3 regions of the Streptomyces sp. NPDC002386 genome follow, and region 2 is predicted to be linked to each of the others. Evidence: riboswitches for the same ligand, from Rfam matches in the RefSeq annotation. Region 2 holds a riboswitch; each other region holds the start of a gene.

Region 1 (7,708 bases), on a different contig from region 2:
CCGTCCTCCAGGTCGTGCCCGGCCTGCGGATCGCCGCCCCGCGCGACGCCGGGCAACTGCGCGCGCAGCTTCGCGAGGCGGTCTCCGTGGACGACGCGCCCACCCTGGTCCGCTTCCCCAAGGAAGCGGTGGGCCCGGACATCCCGGCTGTCGGCCAGGTGGGCGGCATGGACGTACTGCACCGCGGCGAACACCCCGAGGTGCTGCTGGTGGCCGTCGGCGTGATGGCGCCGGTGTGCCTCCAGGCCGCCGAACTGCTCGCGGCCCGGGGCACCGGCTGCACGGTGGTGGACCCCCGCTGGGTCAAGCCCGTCGACCCCGCCCTGCCGGGCCTGGCCGCCGGACACCGGCTCGTCGCCGTCGTGGAGGACAACAGCCGCGCGGCGGGTGTCGGTTCGGCCGTGGCCCTCGCCCTCGGCGACGCGGACGTGGACGTGCCGGTACGCCGTTTCGGCATCCCGGACCAGTTCCTCGCCCACGCCAAGCGCGGCGAGGTACTGGCCGACATCGGCCTCACGCCCGTGGAGATCGCCGGGCGGATCAGCGCCAGTCTGGCCGTCGGGGCCGTGAGGGCCGCCGACGGCACAGCCAAGGAGAGTGAATGAGCACGGAGTTCGACCTCGGCGCCCTCCTCGCCGAGCGCGGAGCCGAACGTTACGAGCTGCACGCCAGGCACCTCAACCCGCAGCTCCCGCGCATGCTGCACACCATCGGCTTCGACCGGGTCTACGAGCGGGCCGAAGGCGCCCACTTCTTCGACGCGGACGGCACCGACCACCTGGACATGCTCGCCGGGTTCGGGGTGATGGGCCTCGGCCGCCACCACCCGGTCGTCCGCAAGGCGCTGCACGAGGTCCTGGACCTCGGCCTCGCCGACCTCACCCGCTTCGACTGCCAGCCGCTGCCGGGCCTTCTCGCGGAGCGGCTGCTCGCCCACAGCCCTCACCTGGACCGGGTGTTCTTCGGCAACAGCGGCACGGAGGCGGTGGAGACCGCCCTGAAGTTCGCCCGGTACGCCACCGGCAGGCCCCGCGTGCTGTACTGCGACCACGCCTTCCACGGCCTGACCACCGGCTCCCTCTCGGTCAACGGCGAGGACGGCTTCCGCGACGGCTTCGCCCCGCTGCTGCCCGACACCGCCGTGCCCCTCGGCGATCTCGACGCCCTCGCCGGGGAGCTGAGGAAGGGCGACGTGGCCGCCCTGATCGTCGAGCCCATCCAGGGCAAGGGCGTGCACGAGGCACCGCCCGGCTACCTGCGCGCCGCCCAGGAACTGCTGCACCGGCACAAGGCGCTGCTGATCGCCGACGAGGTGCAGACCGGCCTCGGCCGCACCGGCGACTTCTACGCCTACCAGCACGAGGAGGGCGTGGAGCCGGACCTGGTGTGCGTGGCCAAGGCGCTGTCCGGCGGCTACGTACCCGTCGGGGCCACCCTGGGCAAGGACTGGATCTTCAAGAAGGTCTACTCGTCCATGGACCGCGTCCTGGTCCACTCGGCCAGCTTCGGCTCCAACGCCCAGGCCATGGCCGCCGGCCTCGCCGTGCTGTCGGTCATGGAGAACGAGCAGATCGTCGCCGGGGTGCGTGCCACCGGCGAGCTGCTGAAGTCACGGCTCACCGCGCTGACCGACCGCTACGAGCTGCTCGCGGACGTGCGCGGCCGGGGCCTGATGATCGGCATCGAGTTCGGGCGGCCCTCCTCGCTGAAGCTGCGCGGCCGCTGGACCATGCTGCAGGCCGCCCGCAAGGGCCTGTTCGCGCAGATGGTCGTCGTCCCGCTGCTGCAGCGCCACCACATCCTCACGCAGGTCTCCGGCGACCATCTGGAGGTGATCAAGCTCATCCCGCCGCTGATCATCGACGAGGCCGACGTGGACCGGTTCGTCACCGCCTTCACCGCCGTCATGGACGACGCGCACAGCGGCGGCGGACTGATGTGGGACTTCGGGAAGACGCTGATCAAACAGGCGGTGGGCAACCGCTAGGCCGCCCGCCCGAGCAGTTTTGCCTCTGAGGCAAGAAATTTGCCGCAGAGGCAACTCTGCGGCTCAATGGAGGCATGAACGCCTCAGAAGCCGCGCCACCGGCGGGCGAGGGCGACGACCTGCCCGCCGTGGCGCCGCAGCTCCGCGCCCTGCGCCGGCGTGCCGCCCTCACCCTGGAGGCGGCGGCCCGTACCGCGGGGCTCTCGCCCGCCCACCTCTCCCGGCTGGAGACCGGCGGGCGCCAGCCCTCGCTGCCGATGCTGCTCGCGCTCGCCCGCACCTACGGTACGACCGTCTCCGAACTGCTGGGCGAGCGGGTCGCCGACCGGGACGCCATCGTGCGCGCCGCCGACATGGAACCCACCCGGGCGGGCGGCTGGACCTACTTCCAGGCCGGCGCCTCCGGCCGGGGCATGCAGGCGCTGCGGGTCCGCGTGCCGTACGGCGCGCAGGGCGACATCGTGCGCGTCCATCCCGGCGAGGAATGGCTGCACGTCTTGAAGGGACGCCTCCGGCTGCGCCTCGGCGACACCGCGCACCTGCTGGCCCCCGGGGACAGCGCGCACTTCGACTCCCTGACCCCGCACCGCCTGGCCGCCGAGGACCAGGGCGGCGTGGAGCTGCTGTTCGTCCACACCCTGCTGCAGAGCCCCACGGCCGCGCTGTGCCTGGGCCCCCTGACCGGAGAACTGCCATGAGCGACTTCGAGGAGAAGTTCCCCCGCTCCCTGTGGGTCCGGCTGATCATCTACATAGCCGTGGGCCACCTGTTCGCCGCGTTCCTCTACCTGCTGTTCGCGGTGGGCGCCAAGAGCTGACGGGCGTCAGTCGAGCAGACGCTCCCGCAGCCGCTCACGGGTCCGCGAGGTGAGTCCGAGGCCCTGCTCGAAGTAGGCGTCGAGCCCGCCCCACGTCGCCTCGATGCTGCCGAACGCCGCCTGCAGGTACTCCGCGCGCGCGTCGAAGAGCGGGCTGAGCAGCTCCATCACCTCGGGGGTGTACGCGGAGTCGGGGCTGCCGTTGCGGCGCACCTTGTAGCGGCGGTGCTTGGCGTTGGACTCCAGGTAGTCGGCGACGATCGCGTCGCGCTCCACGCCCACGGCGAGCAGGGTCACCGCTATGGAGATGCCCGCCCGGTCCTTGCCGGCGGCGCAGTGCATCAGCGCGGGGACGCTGTCCTCGGCCAGCGAGTGCAGCACCCGGGAGTGCTCGGCCGTGCGCTCGGTGACGATCGTCCGGTACGAGGCGACCATCCGGGCGGCGGCCTTGCCGTCGGCGAGGATGGCGCGCAACTGGCCGACGTCGCCGTCGCGGACCATCTTCCAGAACTCGGCTCCGTCCGCCGGGTCGCTCAGCGGCAGGTTCACGTTCCGCACGCCCGGCAGGGCGACGTCCGGGCCCTCCAGCTTCTGGTCGGCCGCGTTGCGGAAGTCGAACACCGTGTGCAGGCCCAGGGAGCCGAGGAAGGCCGCGTCCTCCTCCGTCGCGTGCGCGAGGTGGCCGCTGCGGAACAGCACCCCCGGGCGCACCCGCCGGCCGTCCTCGGTCGGCAGTCCGCCCACGTCACGGAAATTGCGCACACCGGCCAGCTCCGGCTCGGTCGACGGGACCTGCTGCGTCACGGGGGCTCCTCCGGGTCGGACCCCGTCGGCTCGGCGCGCCGGCGGGCGTTCCGTCGACGATACGACATCGATCACCTCGGGCAACGAGTTGTCCACAGGCGTTGCTACCGGGGCGCAGCGGCCCCGATGATGTGCGCACCTGCGCGGATCTGTTGACACCTGTGAGGTCTCGATGGTGGACATCGCCGAGAACGGACGGACCTGGCTTCTGTCGGGGCCCACCAGCAGCTACGCCCTGCACCTGACCGAGGCGCACGAACTGCTCCACCTCCACTGGGGGCCGCGCATCGCGCTCGCCGACGCCGAGGCCCTGGCCATGGGCCCGCAGCCCGTCCACCGGCCCTTCGAGTCCCCGCTCGACGGCCGCGAGGAGTACCCCGTCGAGGGCGGCCCGCGCTTCGTCCGCCCCGCCCTCTGCGTGCGCACCGACGAGCGGCGCGGCACCGAATGGCGCTTCGTGTCGTACGCATGCGACCGGGACGGCACGGGGGACGGCACCGACGGCGCGGAGCTGCGGCTGCGCTTCGACGACGACGGACTGGCGATCACCCTGCACTACCGGATGCGCGGCGACGTCGTGGAGCGCCGGGTCACCCTGGAGAACGGCGGGCACGCGCGCGTGGAACTGCTGCGCGCCGACGCCGCCACCTGGACCCTGCCCGACCGCGACGGCTGGCGACTGTCCCAGCTGCACGGCCGCTGGGCGGCCGAGTCCCTGCTCACCCGCGCGCCGCTCACCCACGGCGAGAAGGTCATCGGCAGCCGCCGCGGCCACACCGGCCACCAGCACCTGCCCTGGGTCGCCCTCGACACCGACGCCACCGAGGAACGCGGCGAGGTCTACGGCTGCGCGCTCGGCTGGTCCGGCTCCTGGCGGATCGCCGTCGCCCAACTGCCCGACGCGCGCGTGCAGATCACCGGCGGGGCCGGCCACGACGACTCGGGCCTGCTGCTCCTCGCACCGGGGGAGTCCTACACCACCCCCGTCTTCGCGGGCCTGTGGAGCGACGGCGGTTTCGGCGGGGCCAGCCGGACCTGGCACGCCTACCAGCGCGCGCACGTGATCCCGGACGCCGAGCGGGACCGGCCGGTGCTGTTCAACTCCTGGGAGGCCACGTTCTTCGACATCTCCGAGGAGCAGCAGGCGGCGCTCGCGCGGCGGGCGGCCGGCATCGGCGTCGAGCTGTTCGTCGTCGACGACGGCTGGTTCGGCGCCCGCACCAGCGACCGGGCCGGACTCGGGGACTGGACGCCCAACCCCGACCGGTTCCCGCACGGCCTCAAGCCCCTGGCCGACCAGGTGCACGGCCTGGGCATGGGGTTCGGCGTCTGGGTGGAGCCCGAGATGGTCAATCCGGACAGCGACCTGTACCGCGCCCACCCGGACTGGGTGCAGTACCAGCCGGGCCGCAGGCGGACGGAACTGCGCAACCAGCTCGTTCTCAACCTCGCCCGCGAGGACGTCCAGGAGTATCTGTGGGAGCGGCTGGACACCCTGCTGTCCGGTGCCCCGATCGACTACGTGAAGTGGGACTTCAACCGCTGCTTCACCGACGCCGGCTGGCCGGGGGAGCCGTATCCGCAGCGCCTGTGGATCGACCACGTCCGCGCGCTGTACGCCCTGCTGGACCGGCTGCGTGCCGCCCACCCCGGAGTCGCCTTCGAGTCCTGCTCGGGCGGCGGCGGCCGGATCGACCTCGGGGTGCTGGGACGCACCGACCAGGTGTGGACCTCCGACAACACCGATCCGCTCGACCGGCTCGCCATCCAGCACGGGTTCAGCCAGCTCCATCCCGCGCGCGTGATGGCCGCCTGGGTCACCGACAGTCCGAACACCCAGCTCAACGGCAGGGTGAGCACCCTGCGCTTCCGGTTCGTCAGCTCCATGGCGGGCGTTCTCGGGGTCGGCGGCGACCTCACGGAGTGGACCGACGACGAGCTGGCCGAGGCCCGGCGGTGGGTCGCCCTCTACAAGGAGGTCAGGCCGCTCGTCCAGCGCGGCGAGCTGTACCGGCTGCTGCCCCCGGCGGGAGGTCTGAGCGCCGTCCAGTACGTTCTCGATGACGAGACGGTCGTCCTGGCCTGCCTCCAGGCGCAGAGTTACGGAGAGCCGGTGCCCCGTGTACGGCTGCGCGGCCTCGATCCGACGGCATCGTACGAATGCCGCGAAACGGGCGAGGTGCACCGGGGTGCGGTACTGCTGCACCACGGGCTGACGACCGGACTGCGCGGCGACCTGGACGCGGCAGTCATCCGCCTGTGTCGCATATGACTCCTATGTCCCGATTGGTGCCTTCGTTGTAATTCGGCACGGAATAAAGGCGACTGGGGGAGCGCTGCGTGAGGAGCGTCATAACCGTGACCGTCCGCTGTTCGTCATGTCCACCTAATTCCCGGAGCGCAACGGGAATTTGAACTCGCGGGGCGGGCCGGAATTCACGCACGGTGACCGAGAATTTCCTATTTGGATCTTCTGGCACCTGAACGCCGGGAATCTGTCGCTTGTTTCCCCGCGTTCCGCTCGCTTACGTTCGCCAGCAATCCGGACGGAACGCCGAATCCTGCCGCCGCCCGGAGTCCCACACACATGACCCGTGCACGGCAGGAGCGGGGGACCCATCAGGTACGACTGCCTGTCCCGGTCTCCGCGACAGGCTCGGGGTGCAGCCGCGCACCGCGCGGCCGGGCAGCTCCAGCCCGAACCCGACAGCTCACCTCGCAGGCGCCGGAGAGGAATGCGTCATGCCCGCGAAGGGTAAGCACCGCCGCCCCAAGTCCCGGCGATTCACCCGCTCCGTCGCCGTCGCCGGAACCGGTGGCGCCGCACTGGCCCTGCCCCTGCTGGGTGCCACCGGAGCGCACGCCGCCACCGCGCAGCCCGTCTCCGGAAAGGCCGTGCAGTCAGTGGCGCAGGCGTCGGCCGGCAAGACCGCCGCGCAGAACGCCTCCGGCGTACGCACCTACACGGTTAAGTCCGGCGACTGCCTCGCGAAGATCGCCGGCGAGCAGCATGTCGGCGGTGGCTGGCACCGGCTCTACGCGGACAACCGGCAGGCCGTCGGCGAGAACCCGGCGCTGATCCACCCGGGTCTGAAGCTGTCGCTGGGCAGGAAGGCCGCCGCTCCGACCCGCGCCCAGACCCCCGCCCCGGCGCGGTCCGCGCAGCCGTCACAGGCCCGGGCGCAGGCCCCGGCGAAGGCCGCACCGGCCGCCCCCGCCACCCAGTCGTCCCCGGTGGCCCGGGCCACCCAGGCCGCCGCCCCGGCCGCCCCCGCCACCCAGGCCGCCCCCGCCACCGGCTACACCCTCCCGGTCGCCGCCCCCACCATCGGCACCGCCTACCACGTAGCGGGCAGCATGTGGTCCAGCGGCTACCACACGGGCGTCGACTTCGTCGTCCCCACCGGCACCCCGCTGAAGGCCGTCGCCGCCGGCACCGTCGTCTCCGCCGGCTGGGGCGGCGCGTACGGCAACCAGGTCGTCATCAAGCTGAACGACGGCTACTACGCCCAGTACGCCCACCTCTCCCAGCTCTCGGTTTCGGCCGGCCAGACCGTGACCCCCGGCCAGCAGGTGGGCCTGTCCGGCGCCACCGGCAACGTGACCGGTCCGCACCTGCACTTCGAGATCCGCACCACCCCGGAGTACGGCTCGGACGTGGACCCCGTCGGCTACCTCCGCTCGCACGGCGTCGCCCTCTGAGCCGTCCGGGCCGAGGGACGCCCTCCTCGACACCACCTGCCTGACACGGCTCCGAAGGCCGGACCCACGATCCCCGGGTCCGGCCTTCGGTGTGTCCGGACGACCCCCGTACCGGCCGTATTCCTGGGTTGGCAAACTCTTTAAGGGTGTCTCATCTCACCGCTCGTCAACCCCTGCCTACGGTCGCGTAGGTCACATCCGAAGGTGAATCATGGTCCGACGTGGCAGACGATTCGAAGAGTGACAACACATCAGTGATCGGGTCGTACGTGGCGGTGGGGGACAGCTTCACCGAGGGCGTCGGCGACCGCGGGCCCGACGGGGCGTTCGTCGGGTGGGCCGACCGGTTCGCGGTCCTGCTCGCCGACCGGCGGCCCGAGGGCGACTTCAACTACACC
Region 2 (7,708 bases):
CCCGAGGTCGGCGCGGGACTGCTTGGCCCCGCCCGGGTCGACGACGACGTAGCCGGTCTCCCCGGGCATCACGTAGTGCAGCCGGCGCCGGATCTGCTGCTCGGCGTAGGCGTCGTCCTGCCAGCGCGCCTTGAGGTCACGCAGCTGTTCGACGCGCTGCCGGGCCTGTCCCCGCTCCTGCTGGAGGTCGGAGATCTCGGCGCGCTGGGAGACGTACTGCCGCATCGGGTAGGCGAGGGCGACGATCAGCGAGCACAGCACCAGTGCCAGCAGGGCCGCGCGGCCGGTGAGCCGGGAGCGGCGGGCCTGCCGTTTGGTCTGGGAGCGGTAGACCCGGGCCGCGGTCTGCTCGCCGAGGGCGCGCAGTCTGGTGGTTGTGGAGAAACGGTCCCGGTCCTTGACGGCCATCTGGCTCTCCGCCTCCCCTTCCACGTGCGTACGTCCCCGCACACGGTACGGGACCGGGTACGGGGACGTACGTACGACTGGCTGATACCCGGGCCGTCCTGTCCGGATGGGCCCGGCGGGGGTCAGCCCTTGGAGACCTCGGTGTGACCGCGGAAGCGCGGGAAGGCGCTGCGGCCGGCGTACACCGCGGCGTCGTCGAGGATCTCCTCGATGCGCAGGAGCTGGTTGTACTTGGCGACGCGCTCGGAGCGGGCCGGGGCGCCGGTCTTGATCTGGCCGCAGTTGGTGGCGACGGCCAGGTCGGCGATGGTGACGTCCTCGGTCTCGCCGGAGCGGTGGGACATCATGCACTTGAAGCCGTTGCGCTGGGCTAGTTCGACGGCGTCCAGGGTCTCGGTGAGCGAGCCGATCTGGTTCACCTTGACCAGCAGGGCGTTGGCGGCGCCCTCGTCGATGCCGCGGGCGAGGCGCTCGGGGTTGGTGACGAACAGGTCGTCACCGACGAGCTGGACCTTGTCACCGAGCTTGTCGGTGATGATCTTCCAGCCGGCCCAGTCGTCCTCGAACAGCGGGTCCTCGATGGAGACGAGCGGGTAGGCCGCGACGAGCTCCTCGTAGTACTCCGTCATCTCGGCGGCGGAGCGCTCCTTGCCCTCGAAGAGGTACTTGCCGTCCTTGTAGAACTCGGAGGCGGCGACGTCGAGCGCGAGGGCGATCTGCTCGCCGGGCGTGTAGCCGGCTTCCTTGACGGCCTCGAGGATGAGGTCGAGGGCCTCGCGGTTGGAGCCGAGGTTCGGGGCGAAGCCGCCCTCGTCGCCGAGGCCGGTGGACAGGCCCTTGCTCTTCAGGACCTTCTTCAGGGTGTGGTAGACCTCGGTGCCCCAGCGCAGCGCCTCGGAGAAGGACTCCGCGCCGATCGGGGCGATCATGAACTCCTGGATGTCCACGTTGGAGTCGGCGTGCGAGCCGCCGTTCAGGATGTTCATCATCGGCACCGGCAGCAGGTGCGCGTTCGGGCCGCCCAGGTAGCGGAACAGCGGCAGGTCGCTGGCCTCGGACGCGGCGTGCGCGACGGCGAGGGAGACGCCGAGGATGGCGTTGGCGCCGAGCGAGCCCTTGTTGTCGGTGGCGTCCAGGTCGAACATGGCCTGATCGATCAGGCGCTGCTCGGTGGCGTCGTAGCCGACCAGCTCGGGGCCGATCTGCTCGATGACGGCGAGGACGGCCTTCTCGACGCCCTTGCCCTGGTAGCGGTTGGGGTCGCCGTCACGGAGCTCGATGGCCTCGAAGGCACCGGTGGAGGCACCGGACGGAACGGCGGCACGACCCGTGCTGCCGTCGTCGAGGCCGACCTCGACCTCGACCGTGGGGTTGCCTCGGGAGTCCAGGATTTCCCGGGCTACGACGACGTCGATGGACGGCACGAGCATCTCCTTCTTGGATGTGACGCTGGAAGTGCGGGGCGGGGTGCCTTACGGCTCTGCCTTGCGACTAGAGCCTAACCGTCCCAGGGGCGTCGGCCACCGACCGACCGTCCCGTGGACAGGGAGACGGTACCCATTGTTCCTGCCCGGAACAAAGGGGTTCGGGGGAGGTATCGCGAACCGGAACGGGAAGGGCCGGGAAAACACAGCCCCGCCCCGGTGCGTACGGGGGAACACGCACCGGGGCGGGGAGCCCGTGGGGGACGGGGGGAACGGCCCTCACTCGGCCTTCGGCTTGGGGGACGGCCTCGTGAGGGCACTGTGGTTCCGGTCGGAGCCAGGTGTCACTTCAGGTGCAGCTGCTGGCCCGGGTAGATGAGGTCGGCGTCCTCGACGATGTCCTTGTTCAGCTTGAACAGCTGCTGCCAGCCGCCGTCGACCTTGTGCTTCGCGGCGATGGTGCCGAGCGTGTCGCCCTTGACCACCTTGTACTCGCCGTCGCCCTTCTTGACCTTCTTGCCGGTCGGCGTGGTGACGGTCTTCTTCGCGCCGGCGGCCGGACGCTCGCTGGAGCGGGAGGCGGCCTGCTGGTCGGTGGAGCGGGAGGCGGCGCTGCCCGAGGAGGTGCTCTGCGAGGAGCCGCTCGGGGCGGAGCCGTTGTTGGGGGTGCTCGACAGGCCCGTGCCGCACACCGGCCATGCGCCCTTGCCCTGGGCGGCGAGGACCTTCTCGGCGACGGCTATCTGCTGGGCCTTGGAGGCCTGGTTGGCCTGCCCGGCGTACTGGGTGCCGCCGTAGGCGGCCCAGGTGGAGGCGGAGAACTGCAGACCGCCGTAGTAGCCGTTGCCGGTGTTGATGGACCAGTTGCCACCGGACTCGCACTGGGCGACGGCGTCCCACTCGGAGGTGGTGGCGGCGGAGGCGTTGCCGGCCGCCATCAGCGGGGCGGCGACGGCGGCACCGGTGACACCGGCGAGCGCGATGGCACGGGTGGCCTTGGACGGACGACGGTGCTTGCCCTTGGTGGAGAACAGCATGAATGGATCCCCTCACCGACGCCTGCGAGGTGAGCTGTCGGGTTCGGGCCGGTTGAGTTGCCCGGCCGCGGGCCCGCTTTCACGGGCCGCGGCTCCACCCCTAGCCGGTTCCGGCGCGAATCGCCGGTTCCGGCACTTACCTTGGGTCCCCCGCTCCTGCCTACGGCGCTTTACGCGACGACTGTTCCCGGACGGCCGCTGGCAGGATTCGGCGTTGCGACAGCCGGGGCTCGTGGTGACGAGCGGTCATGACCGTAGACAGGCGATCGAGGGAATTTCAAAGACGATCAGGGCTTCTGAGACTCATCCCACACTTTCACCGAAACGGACATCAGTGATCAATTCGGGCGTCAACTACCGCTGCTTTTGGCCCGTTTCGCTACCGACTTCCAGGGTCTGACCGGCGGAGACGCGGTTCGGGTCGGTACCGATGGCCTTCTTGTTCAGGGCGTAGAGCTCATGCCATCCGCCGTCCACGTCAAGGGAGTCGGCGATGGAGGCGAGGGTGTCACCCTCGCGCACGGTGTAGGTGTCCGCTCCGCGCGAGGCGTGCTTGCCCGACGACGTGACCTCCTGACCGTTTGTCACGCTTTCGTCCGCGATGTCGCCGCGGTGACGTCCACCACTGCCGAGCGCCCCGGTGTCGACCAGGCTCCAAGAACCGCCGGTCTGCCATGAATTGTCCGAGTCCTCCACGGTGGGATCCGTGGTCGCGGACCCACTCCCCTGCGACTCCTCGGTGCGCAGAGAAGCGGATTTGTCGGACTTGGGGGTTTCCGGGTCCTTGTCCGACTTCTCTGTGCCGGCGTCCTCGCCCGCGTCCGAGGACGGCTTGCCGGCCGAGTCCGAGGAGGACTCGGGCGAGGCGGATGAATCCGGCAGACCGGACGAGTCGGAGTCATCGGCGGAATCCGACGGGTCCGTGGAGCCGGTGGCGCCGCCCGACCCGCCGTGGTCCGAGTCGGACTTCCCGGAGCCTCCGACGCCCGTGTCGACGTCCAGGGAACCGGAGTCGGCGGTCAGGCCGGAGAGCAGGGCGCACGTGGTCCAGGGCGTGGTGCCCTTGTCCGCGAGGATCCTCTCGGCGACGGCGATCTGCTGCGAGCGGCTGGCCTGGTCGGCGGTGGGGGCGTACTTGGTGCCGCCGTAGGCGGCCCAGTCGTCCTGGGGGATCTGCAGCCCGCCGTAGTACCCGTTGCCCGTGTCGGCGCTCCAGGAGCCGCCGCTCTCGCACTCGGCGACCTTGTCCCAGGTGGTTCCGTCGGCCGCGTTGGCGCTCGCGGCGCCGAGGAGCGGGATGGCGATGGCGGAGCCGGTCACTCCGGCCGCGACGAGAAGAGCCGGAGCCTGACGGGGGCGACGGTGACGACCGTTCCCGGAGAGCATGCGGAAGCCTTTCGTGCGACAGCGGGACCGGCGCGGCGCCCAACGCTCGGGCCGCGCTGATGGGTGAACGTATAGGCATACGATCACTTGTCACAAGTTCATGCCGCACAGATCACGTGAAGATCACAGAGTTGAACGTCCTTCATGTTCAAGGTTGTACGACCTGCTCCGCGACCGGGGTGAACTCCACGGGCAGGGTGCGCAGCCCGCGCATGATGAGGCCGCCGCGCCAGCGCAGATCGGCCGGATCGGCCGCGAGCCGCAGGTCGGGGAGGCGGGTGAGGAGCGTGGCGAGCGCGGTGCGGCCCTCCAGGCGGGCCAGCGGGGCGCCGAGGCAGTAGTGGATGCCGTGGCCGTAGCCGAGGTGCTGGTTGTCCCCGCGGGCGAGATCGAGGACGTCGGGGTCGGCGAACCGCTCCGGGTCCCGGTCCGCGGCGGCGAGGACGACGAGCACCGGGTCCCCGGCCGCGATGTGCTGCCCGCCGAGCGTGAGCGGCTCGGTGGCGAACCGCCAGGTGGCCAGCTCGACCGGGCCGTCGAAGCGCAGCAGTTCCTCGATCCCGGTCTCGAGCAGGCCCTGTTCGCCGCGGGCCAGGGAGTCCTGCAGCCGGTGACGCTGCCCGGGGTGGGTGAGCAGGGCGTAGGTGCCGTTGCCGATGAGGTTGACGGTCGTCTCGAAACCGGCGAACAGCAGGATGAAGGCCATCGCGGCGGCCTCGTTCTCGGTGAGGTGCTCGCCGTGGTCGGAGGCGCGGATGAGGCCGGAGATCAGGTCCTCGCCCGGGGTGGGCTCGGCCGGCAGCGCCGCACGCTTGCGGTGGATCAGCTCGGCGAGGTAGCCGCGCATCTTCTTCACCGACCGGGCGACGCCGCCCCGCGGTCCTCCGCCGTGCCTGATCATCATCCCGGCCCAGTCGCGGAAGTCGTCCTGGTCCTCGCGCGGGACGCCGAGCAGGTCGCAGATGGCGTAGATGGGCAGCGGGAAGGCGAACTCGTGGATGAGGTCGGCGGAGCCCGTCCGCGCGAACCGGTCGATGAGGTCGTCGGTCAGCTCCTGCACCCGGGGCGCGAACTCGGCGACCCGGCGGGGTGTGAACGCCTTGCTGACCAGCCGGCGCAGCCTGGTGTGGTCCGGCGGGTCGATGTTCAGCAGGTGTGTCATCAGCTCGGCCTTGCGCTCGCCCGGGATACCGGTCTTGCCCTTGGCGTGCGCGGGCTCGTCGTGGTGCGCGGGGTTCTTGCTCAGCCGCTGGTCGGCGAGGGCCTGCCGGGCGTCGGCGTACCGGGTGACCAGCCAGGCCTCGACCCCGCTGGGCAGCCGCGTCCGGCGCACCGGCTCGTGCTCGCGCAGCCAGGCGTAGGCGGGGTAGGGATCGGCGGCGAACTCCCAGGTGAACAGTTCGGGTGCGGTGCTGGGCGGGGCGGGCTGGTCGGTCACTCCCCGACGGTATCGGTCGCGGAAGCCAGCTCGTGCCTGGCCATCGCGTGCCCGTCGGCGGCGGCCCGCCGGATCCAGTGGTCGGCCCACTGGCGCAGCGCGCGGGCGAGGGCGTACGCGGCGTTGGTGTCACCGTGCTCGGCGGCCTCCCTCAGACAGGGCACGGCCTTCTCGTACTCCCCCGCCTCGACGAGCATGTCGCCCAGCATCGCGTTCACGTCCCGCACCAGTTGCTCGCTCGGCAGGCCCGCGGCCACCGCCCTCTCGAGCCAGGTGACGCAGCCGTCCCGGTCCTCCCGGATCTCCGCCATGACGCCGAGCAGGAACATGGCTCCGCCGTCGCCCTCCTCCGCCCTGCCGGACAGCTCCCGGTCCGCCGCCCGGGCCACGGCGTCGACGACGTCGGCCCCCTCCGTCCCGGCGACGCTCATCACCTCGAGCCAGACGTACACCGGTATGTCCGCGTACGCCTCGTCGGCCTCGAGGTCCGCCCGCAGTGATCCGTGGACCTCGTAGGCGTCGGCGTCCTCGGGGTCCTGGACCAGCAGGCCGGTCAGACCCAGCCGGGGTGCGGCCGCCCAGGCCAGGCCCTCCTCCCGGGTCTCCCAGTCCTTCTCGTGCTCCTGCCACTGCTCCGGAGGCACGTCGGCGAAGTACGCGGCCACCATCTCGCCCAGCACGTCGGCCGGCAGCGGCCCGGTGAGACCGCACCGCGCGGCGTCGGCCGCCGCGCGGACCAGGAAGTGACCGGCGGGGTGCGCGCCGGCTCGGCGCGCCCGCCGCCACTCGTCCCACAGTTCGGGACCGACCGCCAGGTACTCGGTCACCGTCAGCCGGCCGCGGCTGTCCCGGGCGCCGGCCAGCCGGGGATCGTCCACGGTCTCCAGCGCCGCCAGCTCGCGCGGGCTCCACTCCCGGGCGAGTTCGACCGTCTCGGCCCGGCCCAGCACCCGGGCCGCCCGTCCGCCGCCGAACCGGTGCGCGTCGTAGGCCTCGTCGTCCATCGTCGCGACGACCGGCACGCCGAGGGCGGCGAGCTGGGCCGGCAGCCCCGCGTCCAGCCCGTGTTCGCCCAGGTGGCCGTCCAGGTCGTCCAGCCACAGGACGTACGAGCCCGGGCGCTCGCGCAGCACCCCGGGCAGCGCGCGCAGGTCCGTTCCCGGTGCGGGCGCGTACACGCGTGTCTCCTCCGGCAGGACGCCGCGGACCGCCTGCCACGCCGTGCGGCTCTTGCCGGACCGCGGCTCGCCGGTCACCACGACAAGACCGCCCCGGCGCAGCAGCCGGACCAGCCGGTGGTCGGCGTCCCGGCCGACGTACGGGGGCAGTTCGTCGCCCCTGCCGAGGCGCTGGGCCCGGTGGACGCCCAGGGCGATGCAGTCGGCCGTGCCGGTCCGCGGCCAGGTCCCGGGGTCGGGGAGGGCGGCACCGCCGGGATGGGTTCCGTAGGTGTTGTGCTGGACCCCGATGACGGGGGCGTGGAACGTGCTCCGGCTGAAGTCGACGTGATCGCCGGCGGGGACGGCCGGGGCCGGAACGGCGGTGACCGGGGGCTGCGGCTGCGGCTGCGGCTGTGCGCGGAGCCTGCACTCCTTCACCATCTCGACGAGTTCGACCGTCGCCCGTCCGTCGTCGTCCTGGGCGAGCACGGCCCCGACGCGCCTGCTCCACCGGTCGTGCGCCGCCGTCCGGGTGTCGGACGGCGCGCTGTTGCTGTGGAAACCGCGGACCAGCAGGGCGTACCCGGGCTGCCCGTGGCGCTCGAACCACGCCGCGAACACCTCCACGGCCCTTGCGTCGCCGGGCCGCTTCCACAGCCAGTCGACGAGGACATCCGCCCCCTCGGCCGCCATCTCCTCCAACTGCTGTTCCACTCGTGCCCCCTGGCCGTCCGTGCGTGCCCTGGGGCAACGGTACTGACCTGAGGCGCCGTCACCGAGTGGCTCGGCGGAGGTGTCAGCTCTCGGCCGCCCGTATCGCGTCCCGGTACACCCGGGCCGCCGCCCGCAGCGCCG
Region 3 (7,708 bases), on a different contig from region 2:
CCTGCCGGGCGGCGGCGGCGTCGAAGTGCTGCGCCGGTGCGCCGCGTTGATGGCGGACCCCGAGCGCCCTGTCCGCTTCCTCGCCCTGTCCGTCTCCGACGCCGCGGAGGACGTGATCGGTGTGATCCGCGGCGGCGCCCGCGGCTACGTCACCAAGACCATCACCGGCAGCGACCTGGTCGGCTCGGTCTTCCGGGTCCAGGAGGGCGACGCCGTCTTCTCGCCGCGCCTGGCCGGGTTCGTCCTGGACGCCTTCGCCTCCACCGACGCCCCGCCGGTCGACGAGGACCTGGACCGCCTCACCCAGCGGGAACGCGAGGTGCTGCGCCTGATCGCCCGCGGTTACGCCTACAAGGAGATCGCCAAGCAGCTCTTCATCTCGGTCAAGACGGTCGAGTCCCATGTCTCGGCGGTCCTGCGCAAGCTCCAGCTCTCCAACCGCCACGAGCTGACCCGCTGGGCCACGGCACGCCGGCTGGTCTGACCGCCGCGGCACGTCACGCCACCCGGGTCGCCCCCGCGAACGGCATCTCGTCGACGGGGGCCACCCGGACCGGGGCCGACGGGTTCGGGGCGTGGATCATCCGGCCGTTGCCGATGTAGATGCCGACATGGCTGATGCCGGAGTAGAAGAAGACCAGGTCGCCGGGCTGGAGCTGGGAGCGGGTCACCCGCCGGCCCGCGTTGATCTGGGCGTAGGTGGTGCGGGGCAGGGAGACGCCCGCGGAGCGGTAGGCGGCCTGCACCAGCCCCGAGCAGTCGAAGGCGCTGGGCCCGGTCGCGCCCCACACGTAGGGGCTGCCGAGCTTCTGGTAGGCGTAGGCGACGGCCGCGGCCGCCCTGGAGCCGGAGGCGGCGACGGACCCCGCCTGCTCCAGAGCCGCCCGGGTGTCCGAGGCGGAACGCGAGGCGTGCCCGGCGGCGGTGCCGTCGCCGGCGATCCCTGAGCGGTCCGCGGGAGTGAGCCGTGCCAGCAGCCTGCGCGCCTCACCGAGTTTCGCGGTGACCTTCTGCTTGTGCCGTCGAACCTCCGCCTGCCGCGAACGCAGCGACTTCAGCTCGACGCGGGAGGCGCCGCGCAACTGCTCGATCTCGCGGAGCTGTTCACGCACCCGCGCCACCGTCCCGGCCTGCCGGTCGCCCGCCCGCTCCGCGAACGCGGCCCCGTCCAGGTACCGGTCCGGGTCGCTGGACAGCGCGAGCTGCCAGGAGGGGTCGATCGCGCCGTCGCGGTACTGCGCCGCGGCCAGTGAACCGAGCGCGTCCCGAGCGGTGTTGAGCTTCTGCTGCCTGCGGGCGGCCTCGTCCCGCAGCGAGTTCAGCCGCCGCTGGGCCGCGTCCGCCTTCTCCTTCGACCCGTTGTACTTCTCGGTGGCGGTCTCGGCCTCCTGGTACAGCTTGTCGACCTTGGCCTTCACCTGGGCCGGCGTCGGCTGCGGCTCGGCGCTGCCCGTGCCCTCGAAGGCCGTCGCGGTGGCCGCCCCCGCCAGGGCGAGGGTCACGGCCGTGCGGGCCGTGCTGCCGACGAGCGGGCGCTGCCGGGGCTTGCGGTGCGCTGCCACCTGGACCGTCACGTCCTTCCATGGATCTCCGCGGCCGAGCGGTAGGGCAGTCCGGCGGCCGCCCGCACAGGGGAACGGGCCGCCGCCGGACCTTTCTCGGCGGAGGTGGCCGGCGGCCGCCCCTGGCCCGGGCGGCGGTGGAAAGCCGGTCACCTGGGGGAGGACGCTAGGCCGGATTGTGACAGGTTGGTAACGCACTGTACGGAAGTGGCCGAGGCGGACCGAGTCGTATACGACCGTGATCGCATCGCCGGGCCCATGCTGTCGCCTTCACGCTGCGTAGTGACCGAAGCGCGTATTGAGGGACCCACGGGGACCGTGTGGTGCTATGCGGCGCATATATGCAAGATCTTCCGCACGGGCCGCGGCCGGGTGGACGGGCCCGGTGACCGGCCGCCCGGAGCCCCCTCATAGGCTCCGGGGCATGGACGTACTCATCCATCTCCTCGTCGGCCTGCACATCATCGGCATCGCCGCGCTGCTCGGCGGTTTCCTCACCCAGATGAAGGCGATGGGCCGGGGCACGGCCCGGTTCGTCCCCGGGATGCTGCACGGCGCGTTCACCATGCTGGTCACCGGCGTGGCCCTGGTCGGGCTCAACGAGGCCGACGGCCACCACGTCAACACCTTCAAGATCGGTGTGAAACTGGCCCTGCTGATCGTGATCCTCGGGCTGGTCTACGTCCAGCGCGACGAGGAGAAGGTGGACAAGCGCGTCTTCGGGCTCGTCGGCCTGCTGACCATGGCGAACATCTTCATCGCCGTGCTGTGGACGTGAGGCTCAGCGCGCCCTGACCAGGCCGGCGCGGGCGGCGAGCACGGCGCCGGCCGCGACCGCCAGCCACGCCGCCACCGCCAGCCACACCAGCGCCTGGCCGGGCGTCCGCAGCCGGCCGATGTCCAGGGCCGCCGCGACCGACAGGGTTGCGGCCGCCGTCATGCCCAGCGGGAACACCGTCGACCACCGACGCACGTCGAAGCGCAGTCGCGGCCGGGCCACCTCCGCGGCCAGCAGGACCACGCAGCAGGCCAGGTCCAGTGCCAGCAGCGCGACCGTCACGTTGCGCAGCACGCCCCGGTCGTCGTCGTTCCACAGGTACAGCCGCGCACTGTCGGCGGCCAGCAGCTTCGCCCCGGCCAGCGCCGAGATGGCGAGCGCTCCGCCCGCCATCCAGTGGTCCCCGGCACCCTCCAGCACCTGCCGCGGATCGAAGCGGGCCAGCGTCAGGCAGTAGAGGACCAGGCCCAGCCAGAACAGCACCAGCGCGGCGTGCGCGAGCCACGCCGTCGTCTCCGCCGCGGCCAGGGTGGCCGCCAGCACCGCCAGCCCCTGGGTGGCCACACAGCACAGGAACACCGCCCCCGGCATGCGCCGCTCCCAGTGCCGTACGACGAGAAGCAACAGCACCGGCCACAGCAGGACCGCCAGTGCCAGGGCGGCCTCGGCCAGGGTCTGCCGGCCGAGCTGTGAGATCCGTGTGCCGAGCACCGCCGTGGCGGCGACGGCGGCGAGCGCGCCGGGACCCTTCGCCTCGGCCAGCCACCGGGGCCGCTGCCGCATCAGCCGCACGGCGAAGTCGGCGGCGAGCGTCACCCAGGCGAGGCAGGCCAGCGACATGAAGACCAGCGACATCGTCTCGGAACCGGTCAGATGCAGACCCACCGACACGATGCCGCTCGCCATGACGGCGGCCCCCGCCGCCGGCGGACGCCCCGCCCACCACGTACGCAGACCACAGAAGCCGGGCATGGGCATGCGCCCGTTGCTAGGGAGCGGCGGCGCCCACGCTCGCCGGGCACGCGCGCGTGGGGCCCGAAAAGAGCACCGTCAGGCCGGCCGCACCACCCGGTGGACGACCGACTCTCCCGCCAGGTGGACCGGCTCCTCGCGCACGTACGCACCGGGGCGCGGGGCGTGGATCATCGTGCCGTCGCCCGTGCACAGGCCGACGTGTCTGCTGTCGTCGTGGAAGAAGACCAGGTCACCGGGGCGCGCGTCGGTGAGCGGGACCGCGGTGCCCATGGCGGCCTGGTCACGCGCGGCACGCGGCAGGGTGACGCCGGCGGCCCTCCAGGCAGCCTGGGTGAGGCCGGAGCAGTCGTAGGAGCCGGGACCGCTGGCACCCGAGACGTACGGCTTGCCGATCTGGGCGCGGGCGAAGGCGATCGCCTTCTCGGCCTTGGTGACGGGGGCCGCCGGGGCGACGGGCGGCACGTTCACCGGCATCGGCGCGGACCACTGCCGCTCCGGAGCCTGGACCCGGGGCGGAACGGAAGGCGGAGCCGGGACCGGGGACGGGGCCGCGGACGAGGCGGGAGCCGGATCCGGAGCGCGAAGCGGATCGGGAGCCGGGGCGGGGACCGAAACCGGAGCCGGGAGGGGGACGGAAGCCGGGAGGGGGACCGGAGCCGGGGCGGGGGCCGAAGCCGGAGCGGGGACCGGGGCCGGCACCGATGGAGGGGCCGAAGCCGGTTCCGCGGCAGGTGCGGTCAACCGGGACAGCAGCTCGCGCGCGGTGGCGAGCTTGTGCTGGACGGCCGCCTTGGCGGACTTCACGTCGTACTGCGCGACGGCCGGCGCCTCGGGAGCCCTGGGGGCCTTCCCGCGCTCGGCCGCGCCCTTCACCCGGGAGGCCAGCCGGTTCATCAGCCGGTTCTGGGCGAAGTGGTCCTCCGGGTACTCCGCGAGCAGCGAGCCGGCCGGTTCGGGAGCGGCGGCGAACGGGGCCAGCCCCTCGCGGGCCTTCGTGAACAGGCCCGGACGCCGGGCGGCGGCCTCCGCGCGCGGGGCCTCGGCGCGAGCCCGCTGCACGGCCCCGGGCTCCTCCTCCGGGTCCGCCCTGCGGTACAGCTCGTCGATCTTCTTCTCGATCTCCTCCACGCTCGGCCTGCCGTCGCCCGGGGAGGAGGCGGCGGCCGAAGCGGTACCGGCCGTCTGGGACAGGACGGCGACGGAGGTGAGGGCGGCGGTGGCCAGGACGGGGGTGCGGGTGCCCGTCCCGCGGGTCCCCGGGGGACCCGGCTTGCGGTGCGACGCCAAGGGTGGCGACTCCTTCCAGCGTGCCGCCTACCGGGTTAGCTGTCGGGTTCGGGCGGGTGGTTCGGAAGGGTTGCCCTACGGCGTCGTCCCGGGCGGGAGTCGGCCGATTCACCCCGGGATCGGTGGGTCCCCGGCTCCGGCCGCCACATCGGGGCGCACCGGACTCGGCGGAGGCCGCGCGGCCCGGCGAGGTTCGCCGGTAGAGGTCGTACGGCCTGACGGCAACCTAGCCAACTCGTGTGACTCCTGTGAAGGTTGCTGTGCCATATGTCCGATACATTTCCGTGACCCGGGGCCGGTTTCATACGGGCGTGACAAGGCGCTTCCGCTGGGTGAGGGGTTCGGCCCCGCCCGTGGCGCGATGGCCGACGCGCCGCCACCGTGTTCTGTCGCGGACCTCACGGGCGCCGACTTTCAGTTGCCGGGACCGGTTGTCGGTGCGGCCCCCTAGACTCGTAGAGCGATGAGCAGCCTCTTTGACGACAGCTTCCTGGCGGACCTCCAGGCCCCTCGCGGGCACGCGGAGGAGCCCCCGCCGCCGCCCGAGGACGATCACGCTCCGGAGCCCCTCCCGGACGATCTGTTCGGCGGGAAGTTCGACGTGCCGCCGGACCGGGACACCCACTACCGTGACGGCGCCCCGCGTCCCGTGATCGACCCGGACGCGCTGCTGCGGGGGCTGAACGACAACCAGCGCGCCGCGGTCGTCCACGCCGGCTCGCCGCTGCTCATCGTGGCCGGCGCGGGCTCCGGCAAGACGCGCGTGCTCACCCACCGCATCGCCCACCTGCTCGCCGCGCGGAACGTGCACCCGGGCCAGATCCTCGCGATCACCTTCACCAACAAGGCCGCGGGCGAGATGAAGGAGCGGGTCGAGCAGCTCGTCGGCCCGCGCGCCGGCGCGATGTGGGTGATGACCTTCCACAGCGCGTGCGTGCGCATCCTGCGGCGCGAGTCCAAGAGGCTCGGCTTCACGTCGTCCTTCTCGATCTACGACGCCGCCGACTCCAAGCGCCTGATGGCCCTGGTCTGCCGCGACCTCGACCTCGACCCCAAACGCTTCCCGCCGAAGTCCTTCAGCGCCAAGATCAGCAACCTGAAGAACGAGCTGATCGACGAGGAGGACTTCGCCGCCCAGGCCACCGACGGCTTCGAGAAGACCCTCGCCCAGGCCTACGCGCTCTACCAGTCACGGCTGCGCGAGGCCAACGCGCTGGACTTCGACGACCTGATCATGACGACGGTCAACCTGCTGCGCGCCTTCCCGGACGTCTCCGAGCACTACCGCCGCCGCTTCCGGCACGTCATGGTCGACGAGTACCAGGACACGAACCACGCCCAGTACGCCCTGGTGCGGGAACTGGTGGGCACCGGGCAGCACGACGAGGACGTACCGCCCGGCGAGTTCGACCTGCCGCCCGCCGAACTCTGCGTGGTCGGTGACGCGGACCAGTCGATCTACGCCTTCCGGGGTGCGACGATCCGCAACATCCTCCAGTTCGAGGAGGACTACCCGAACGCGACGACGATCCTGCTGGAGCAGAACTACCGCTCCACGCAGACCATCCTGTCCGCCGCCAACGCGGTCATCGAGCGCAACGAGTCCCGCCGCCCGAAGAACCTGTGGACCAACGCCGGCCAGGGTGCGCGGATCACCGGCTACGTCGCCGACACCGAGCACGACGAGGCACAGTTCGTCGCCGAGGAGATAGACCGCCTCACCGACGCGGGCGAGGCGAAGGCCGGGGACGTCGCCGTCTTCTACCGCACCAACGCCCAGTCCCGTGTCTTCGAGGAGATCTTCATCCGCGTCGGCCTGCCGTACAAGGTCGTCGGCGGCGTCCGCTTCTACGAGCGCAAGGAGGTCCGGGACGTCCTGGCCTACCTGCGTGTCCTCGCCAACCCCGAGGACTCGGTGCCGCTGCGCCGCATCCTCAACGTGCCCAAGCGCGGTATCGGCGACCGGGCCGAGGCGATGATCGACGCCCTCTCCCAGCGCGAGAAGATCAGCTTCCCGCAGGCGCTCAAGCGGGTGGACGAGGCCTACGGCATGGCCGCGCGCTCCACCAACGCGGTCAAGCGGTTCAACACGCTGATGGAGGACCTGCGGACCATCGTGGAGTCCGGCGCCGGACCGGCGACCGTGCTGGAGGCCATACTCGAACGCACCGGCTACCTGGCCGAGTTGCAGAACTCCACCGACCCGCAGGACGAGACCCGCATCGAGAACCTCCAGGAACTCGCGGCGGTGGCCCTGGAGTTCGAGCAGGAGCGCGCGGAAGGGGAGGCGGGCACGCTCGCCGACTTCCTGGAGCAGGTCGCGCTGGTCGCCGACTCCGACCAGATCCCGGACGAGGAGGACGGCGACGGCGTCATCACCCTGATGACCCTGCACACCGCCAAGGGCCTCGAGTTCCCGGTGGTCTTCCTGACCGGCATGGAGGACGGTGTCTTCCCGCACATGCGCGCCCTCGGCCAGAACAAGGAACTGGAGGAGGAACGGCGGCTGGCGTACGTGGGCATCACCCGCGCGCGGGAGCGGCTGTACCTCACCCGGTCCGCGATGCGCAGCGCCTGGGGCCAGCCGTCGTACAACCCGCCCTCCCGCTTCCTGGAGGAGATCCCGGCCGCCCACATGGAGTGGAAGCGGACCGGAAGGACCGCGCCGGTGTCCTCCGGACCGGCCGCCGGGGTCGCCGCGTCCCTGTCCTCCTCCCGTTCCCGCTCCGCGGCATCGGGCGCGTCCGGGTTCGCCACCCGGCGCTCGACCGGGAAACCGGTGGTCGCCCTGACCGTCGGGGACCGGGTCACGCACGACCAGTTCGGTCTCGGCACGGTCGTCGGGGTCAAGGGCACCGGTGACAACGCCGAGGCGACCATCGACTTCGGGGACGCCAAGCCGAAGCGGCTGCTGCTGCGGTACGCGCCCGTCGAGAAGCTCTAGACGACCGCCGGGCAGCCCCGGACGACAGGAGCCCCGCCGGATCCGGCGGGGCTCGCGTCATTCGTGGGTTTCCGTGGGGTTCAGCTGGGGTCCAGCCCGTGGCTGCGCAGCCACGGCAGCGGGTCTATGGCCGCCCCGCCGGCCGGCCGGACCTCGAAGTGC

The links. Region 2 has a riboswitch for cyclic di-AMP ahead of ACWCPN_RS09150 (transglycosylase family protein). Riboswitches for the same ligand answer to the same signal wherever they lie in the genome.
Region 1: another riboswitch for cyclic di-AMP. It lies ahead of ACWCPN_RS30240 (M23 family metallopeptidase); the one in region 2 lies ahead of ACWCPN_RS09150 (transglycosylase family protein).
Region 3: another riboswitch for cyclic di-AMP. It lies ahead of ACWCPN_RS20985 (C40 family peptidase); the one in region 2 lies ahead of ACWCPN_RS09150 (transglycosylase family protein).

The regions. Positions count from the first base shown of each region.
Region 1 is NZ_JBSFBX010000018.1:134,330-142,037, reverse strand. Features, by position in the region: gene dxs (1-deoxy-D-xylulose-5-phosphate synthase) at 1-605, shown strand, start outside; gene ACWCPN_RS30265 (aminotransferase class III-fold pyridoxal phosphate-dependent enzyme) at 602-1,987, shown strand; gene ACWCPN_RS30260 (helix-turn-helix domain-containing protein) at 2,062-2,685, shown strand; gene ACWCPN_RS30255 (DUF6126 family protein) at 2,682-2,804, shown strand; gene ACWCPN_RS30250 (tyrosine-protein phosphatase) at 2,811-3,608, opposite strand; gene ACWCPN_RS30245 (alpha-galactosidase) at 3,781-5,880, shown strand; cyclic di-AMP (ydaO/yuaA leader) riboswitch at 6,188-6,346, shown strand; gene ACWCPN_RS30240 (M23 family metallopeptidase) at 6,351-7,310, shown strand; gene ACWCPN_RS30235 (SGNH/GDSL hydrolase family protein) at 7,565-7,708, shown strand, end outside.
Region 2 is NZ_JBSFBX010000003.1:437,257-444,964, reverse strand. Features, by position in the region: gene ACWCPN_RS09160 (FtsB family cell division protein) at 1-408, opposite strand, end outside; gene eno (phosphopyruvate hydratase) at 531-1,838, opposite strand; gene ACWCPN_RS09150 (transglycosylase family protein) at 2,177-2,869, opposite strand; cyclic di-AMP (ydaO/yuaA leader) riboswitch at 2,874-3,047, opposite strand; gene ACWCPN_RS09145 (transglycosylase family protein) at 3,224-4,255, opposite strand; gene ACWCPN_RS09140 (cytochrome P450 family protein) at 4,404-5,693, opposite strand; gene ACWCPN_RS09135 (sel1 repeat family protein) at 5,690-7,567, opposite strand; gene ACWCPN_RS09130 (nucleoside triphosphate pyrophosphohydrolase) at 7,650-7,708, opposite strand, start outside.
Region 3 is NZ_JBSFBX010000010.1:77,264-84,971, forward strand. Features, by position in the region: gene ACWCPN_RS20965 (LuxR C-terminal-related transcriptional regulator) at 1-484, shown strand, start outside; gene ACWCPN_RS20970 (NlpC/P60 family protein) at 498-1,562, opposite strand; gene ACWCPN_RS20975 (hypothetical protein) at 1,987-2,340, shown strand; gene ACWCPN_RS20980 (SLAC1 family transporter) at 2,344-3,312, opposite strand; gene ACWCPN_RS20985 (C40 family peptidase) at 3,391-4,602, opposite strand; cyclic di-AMP (ydaO/yuaA leader) riboswitch at 4,611-4,782, opposite strand; gene pcrA (DNA helicase PcrA) at 5,066-7,546, shown strand; gene ACWCPN_RS20995 (M23 family metallopeptidase) at 7,627-7,708, opposite strand, start outside.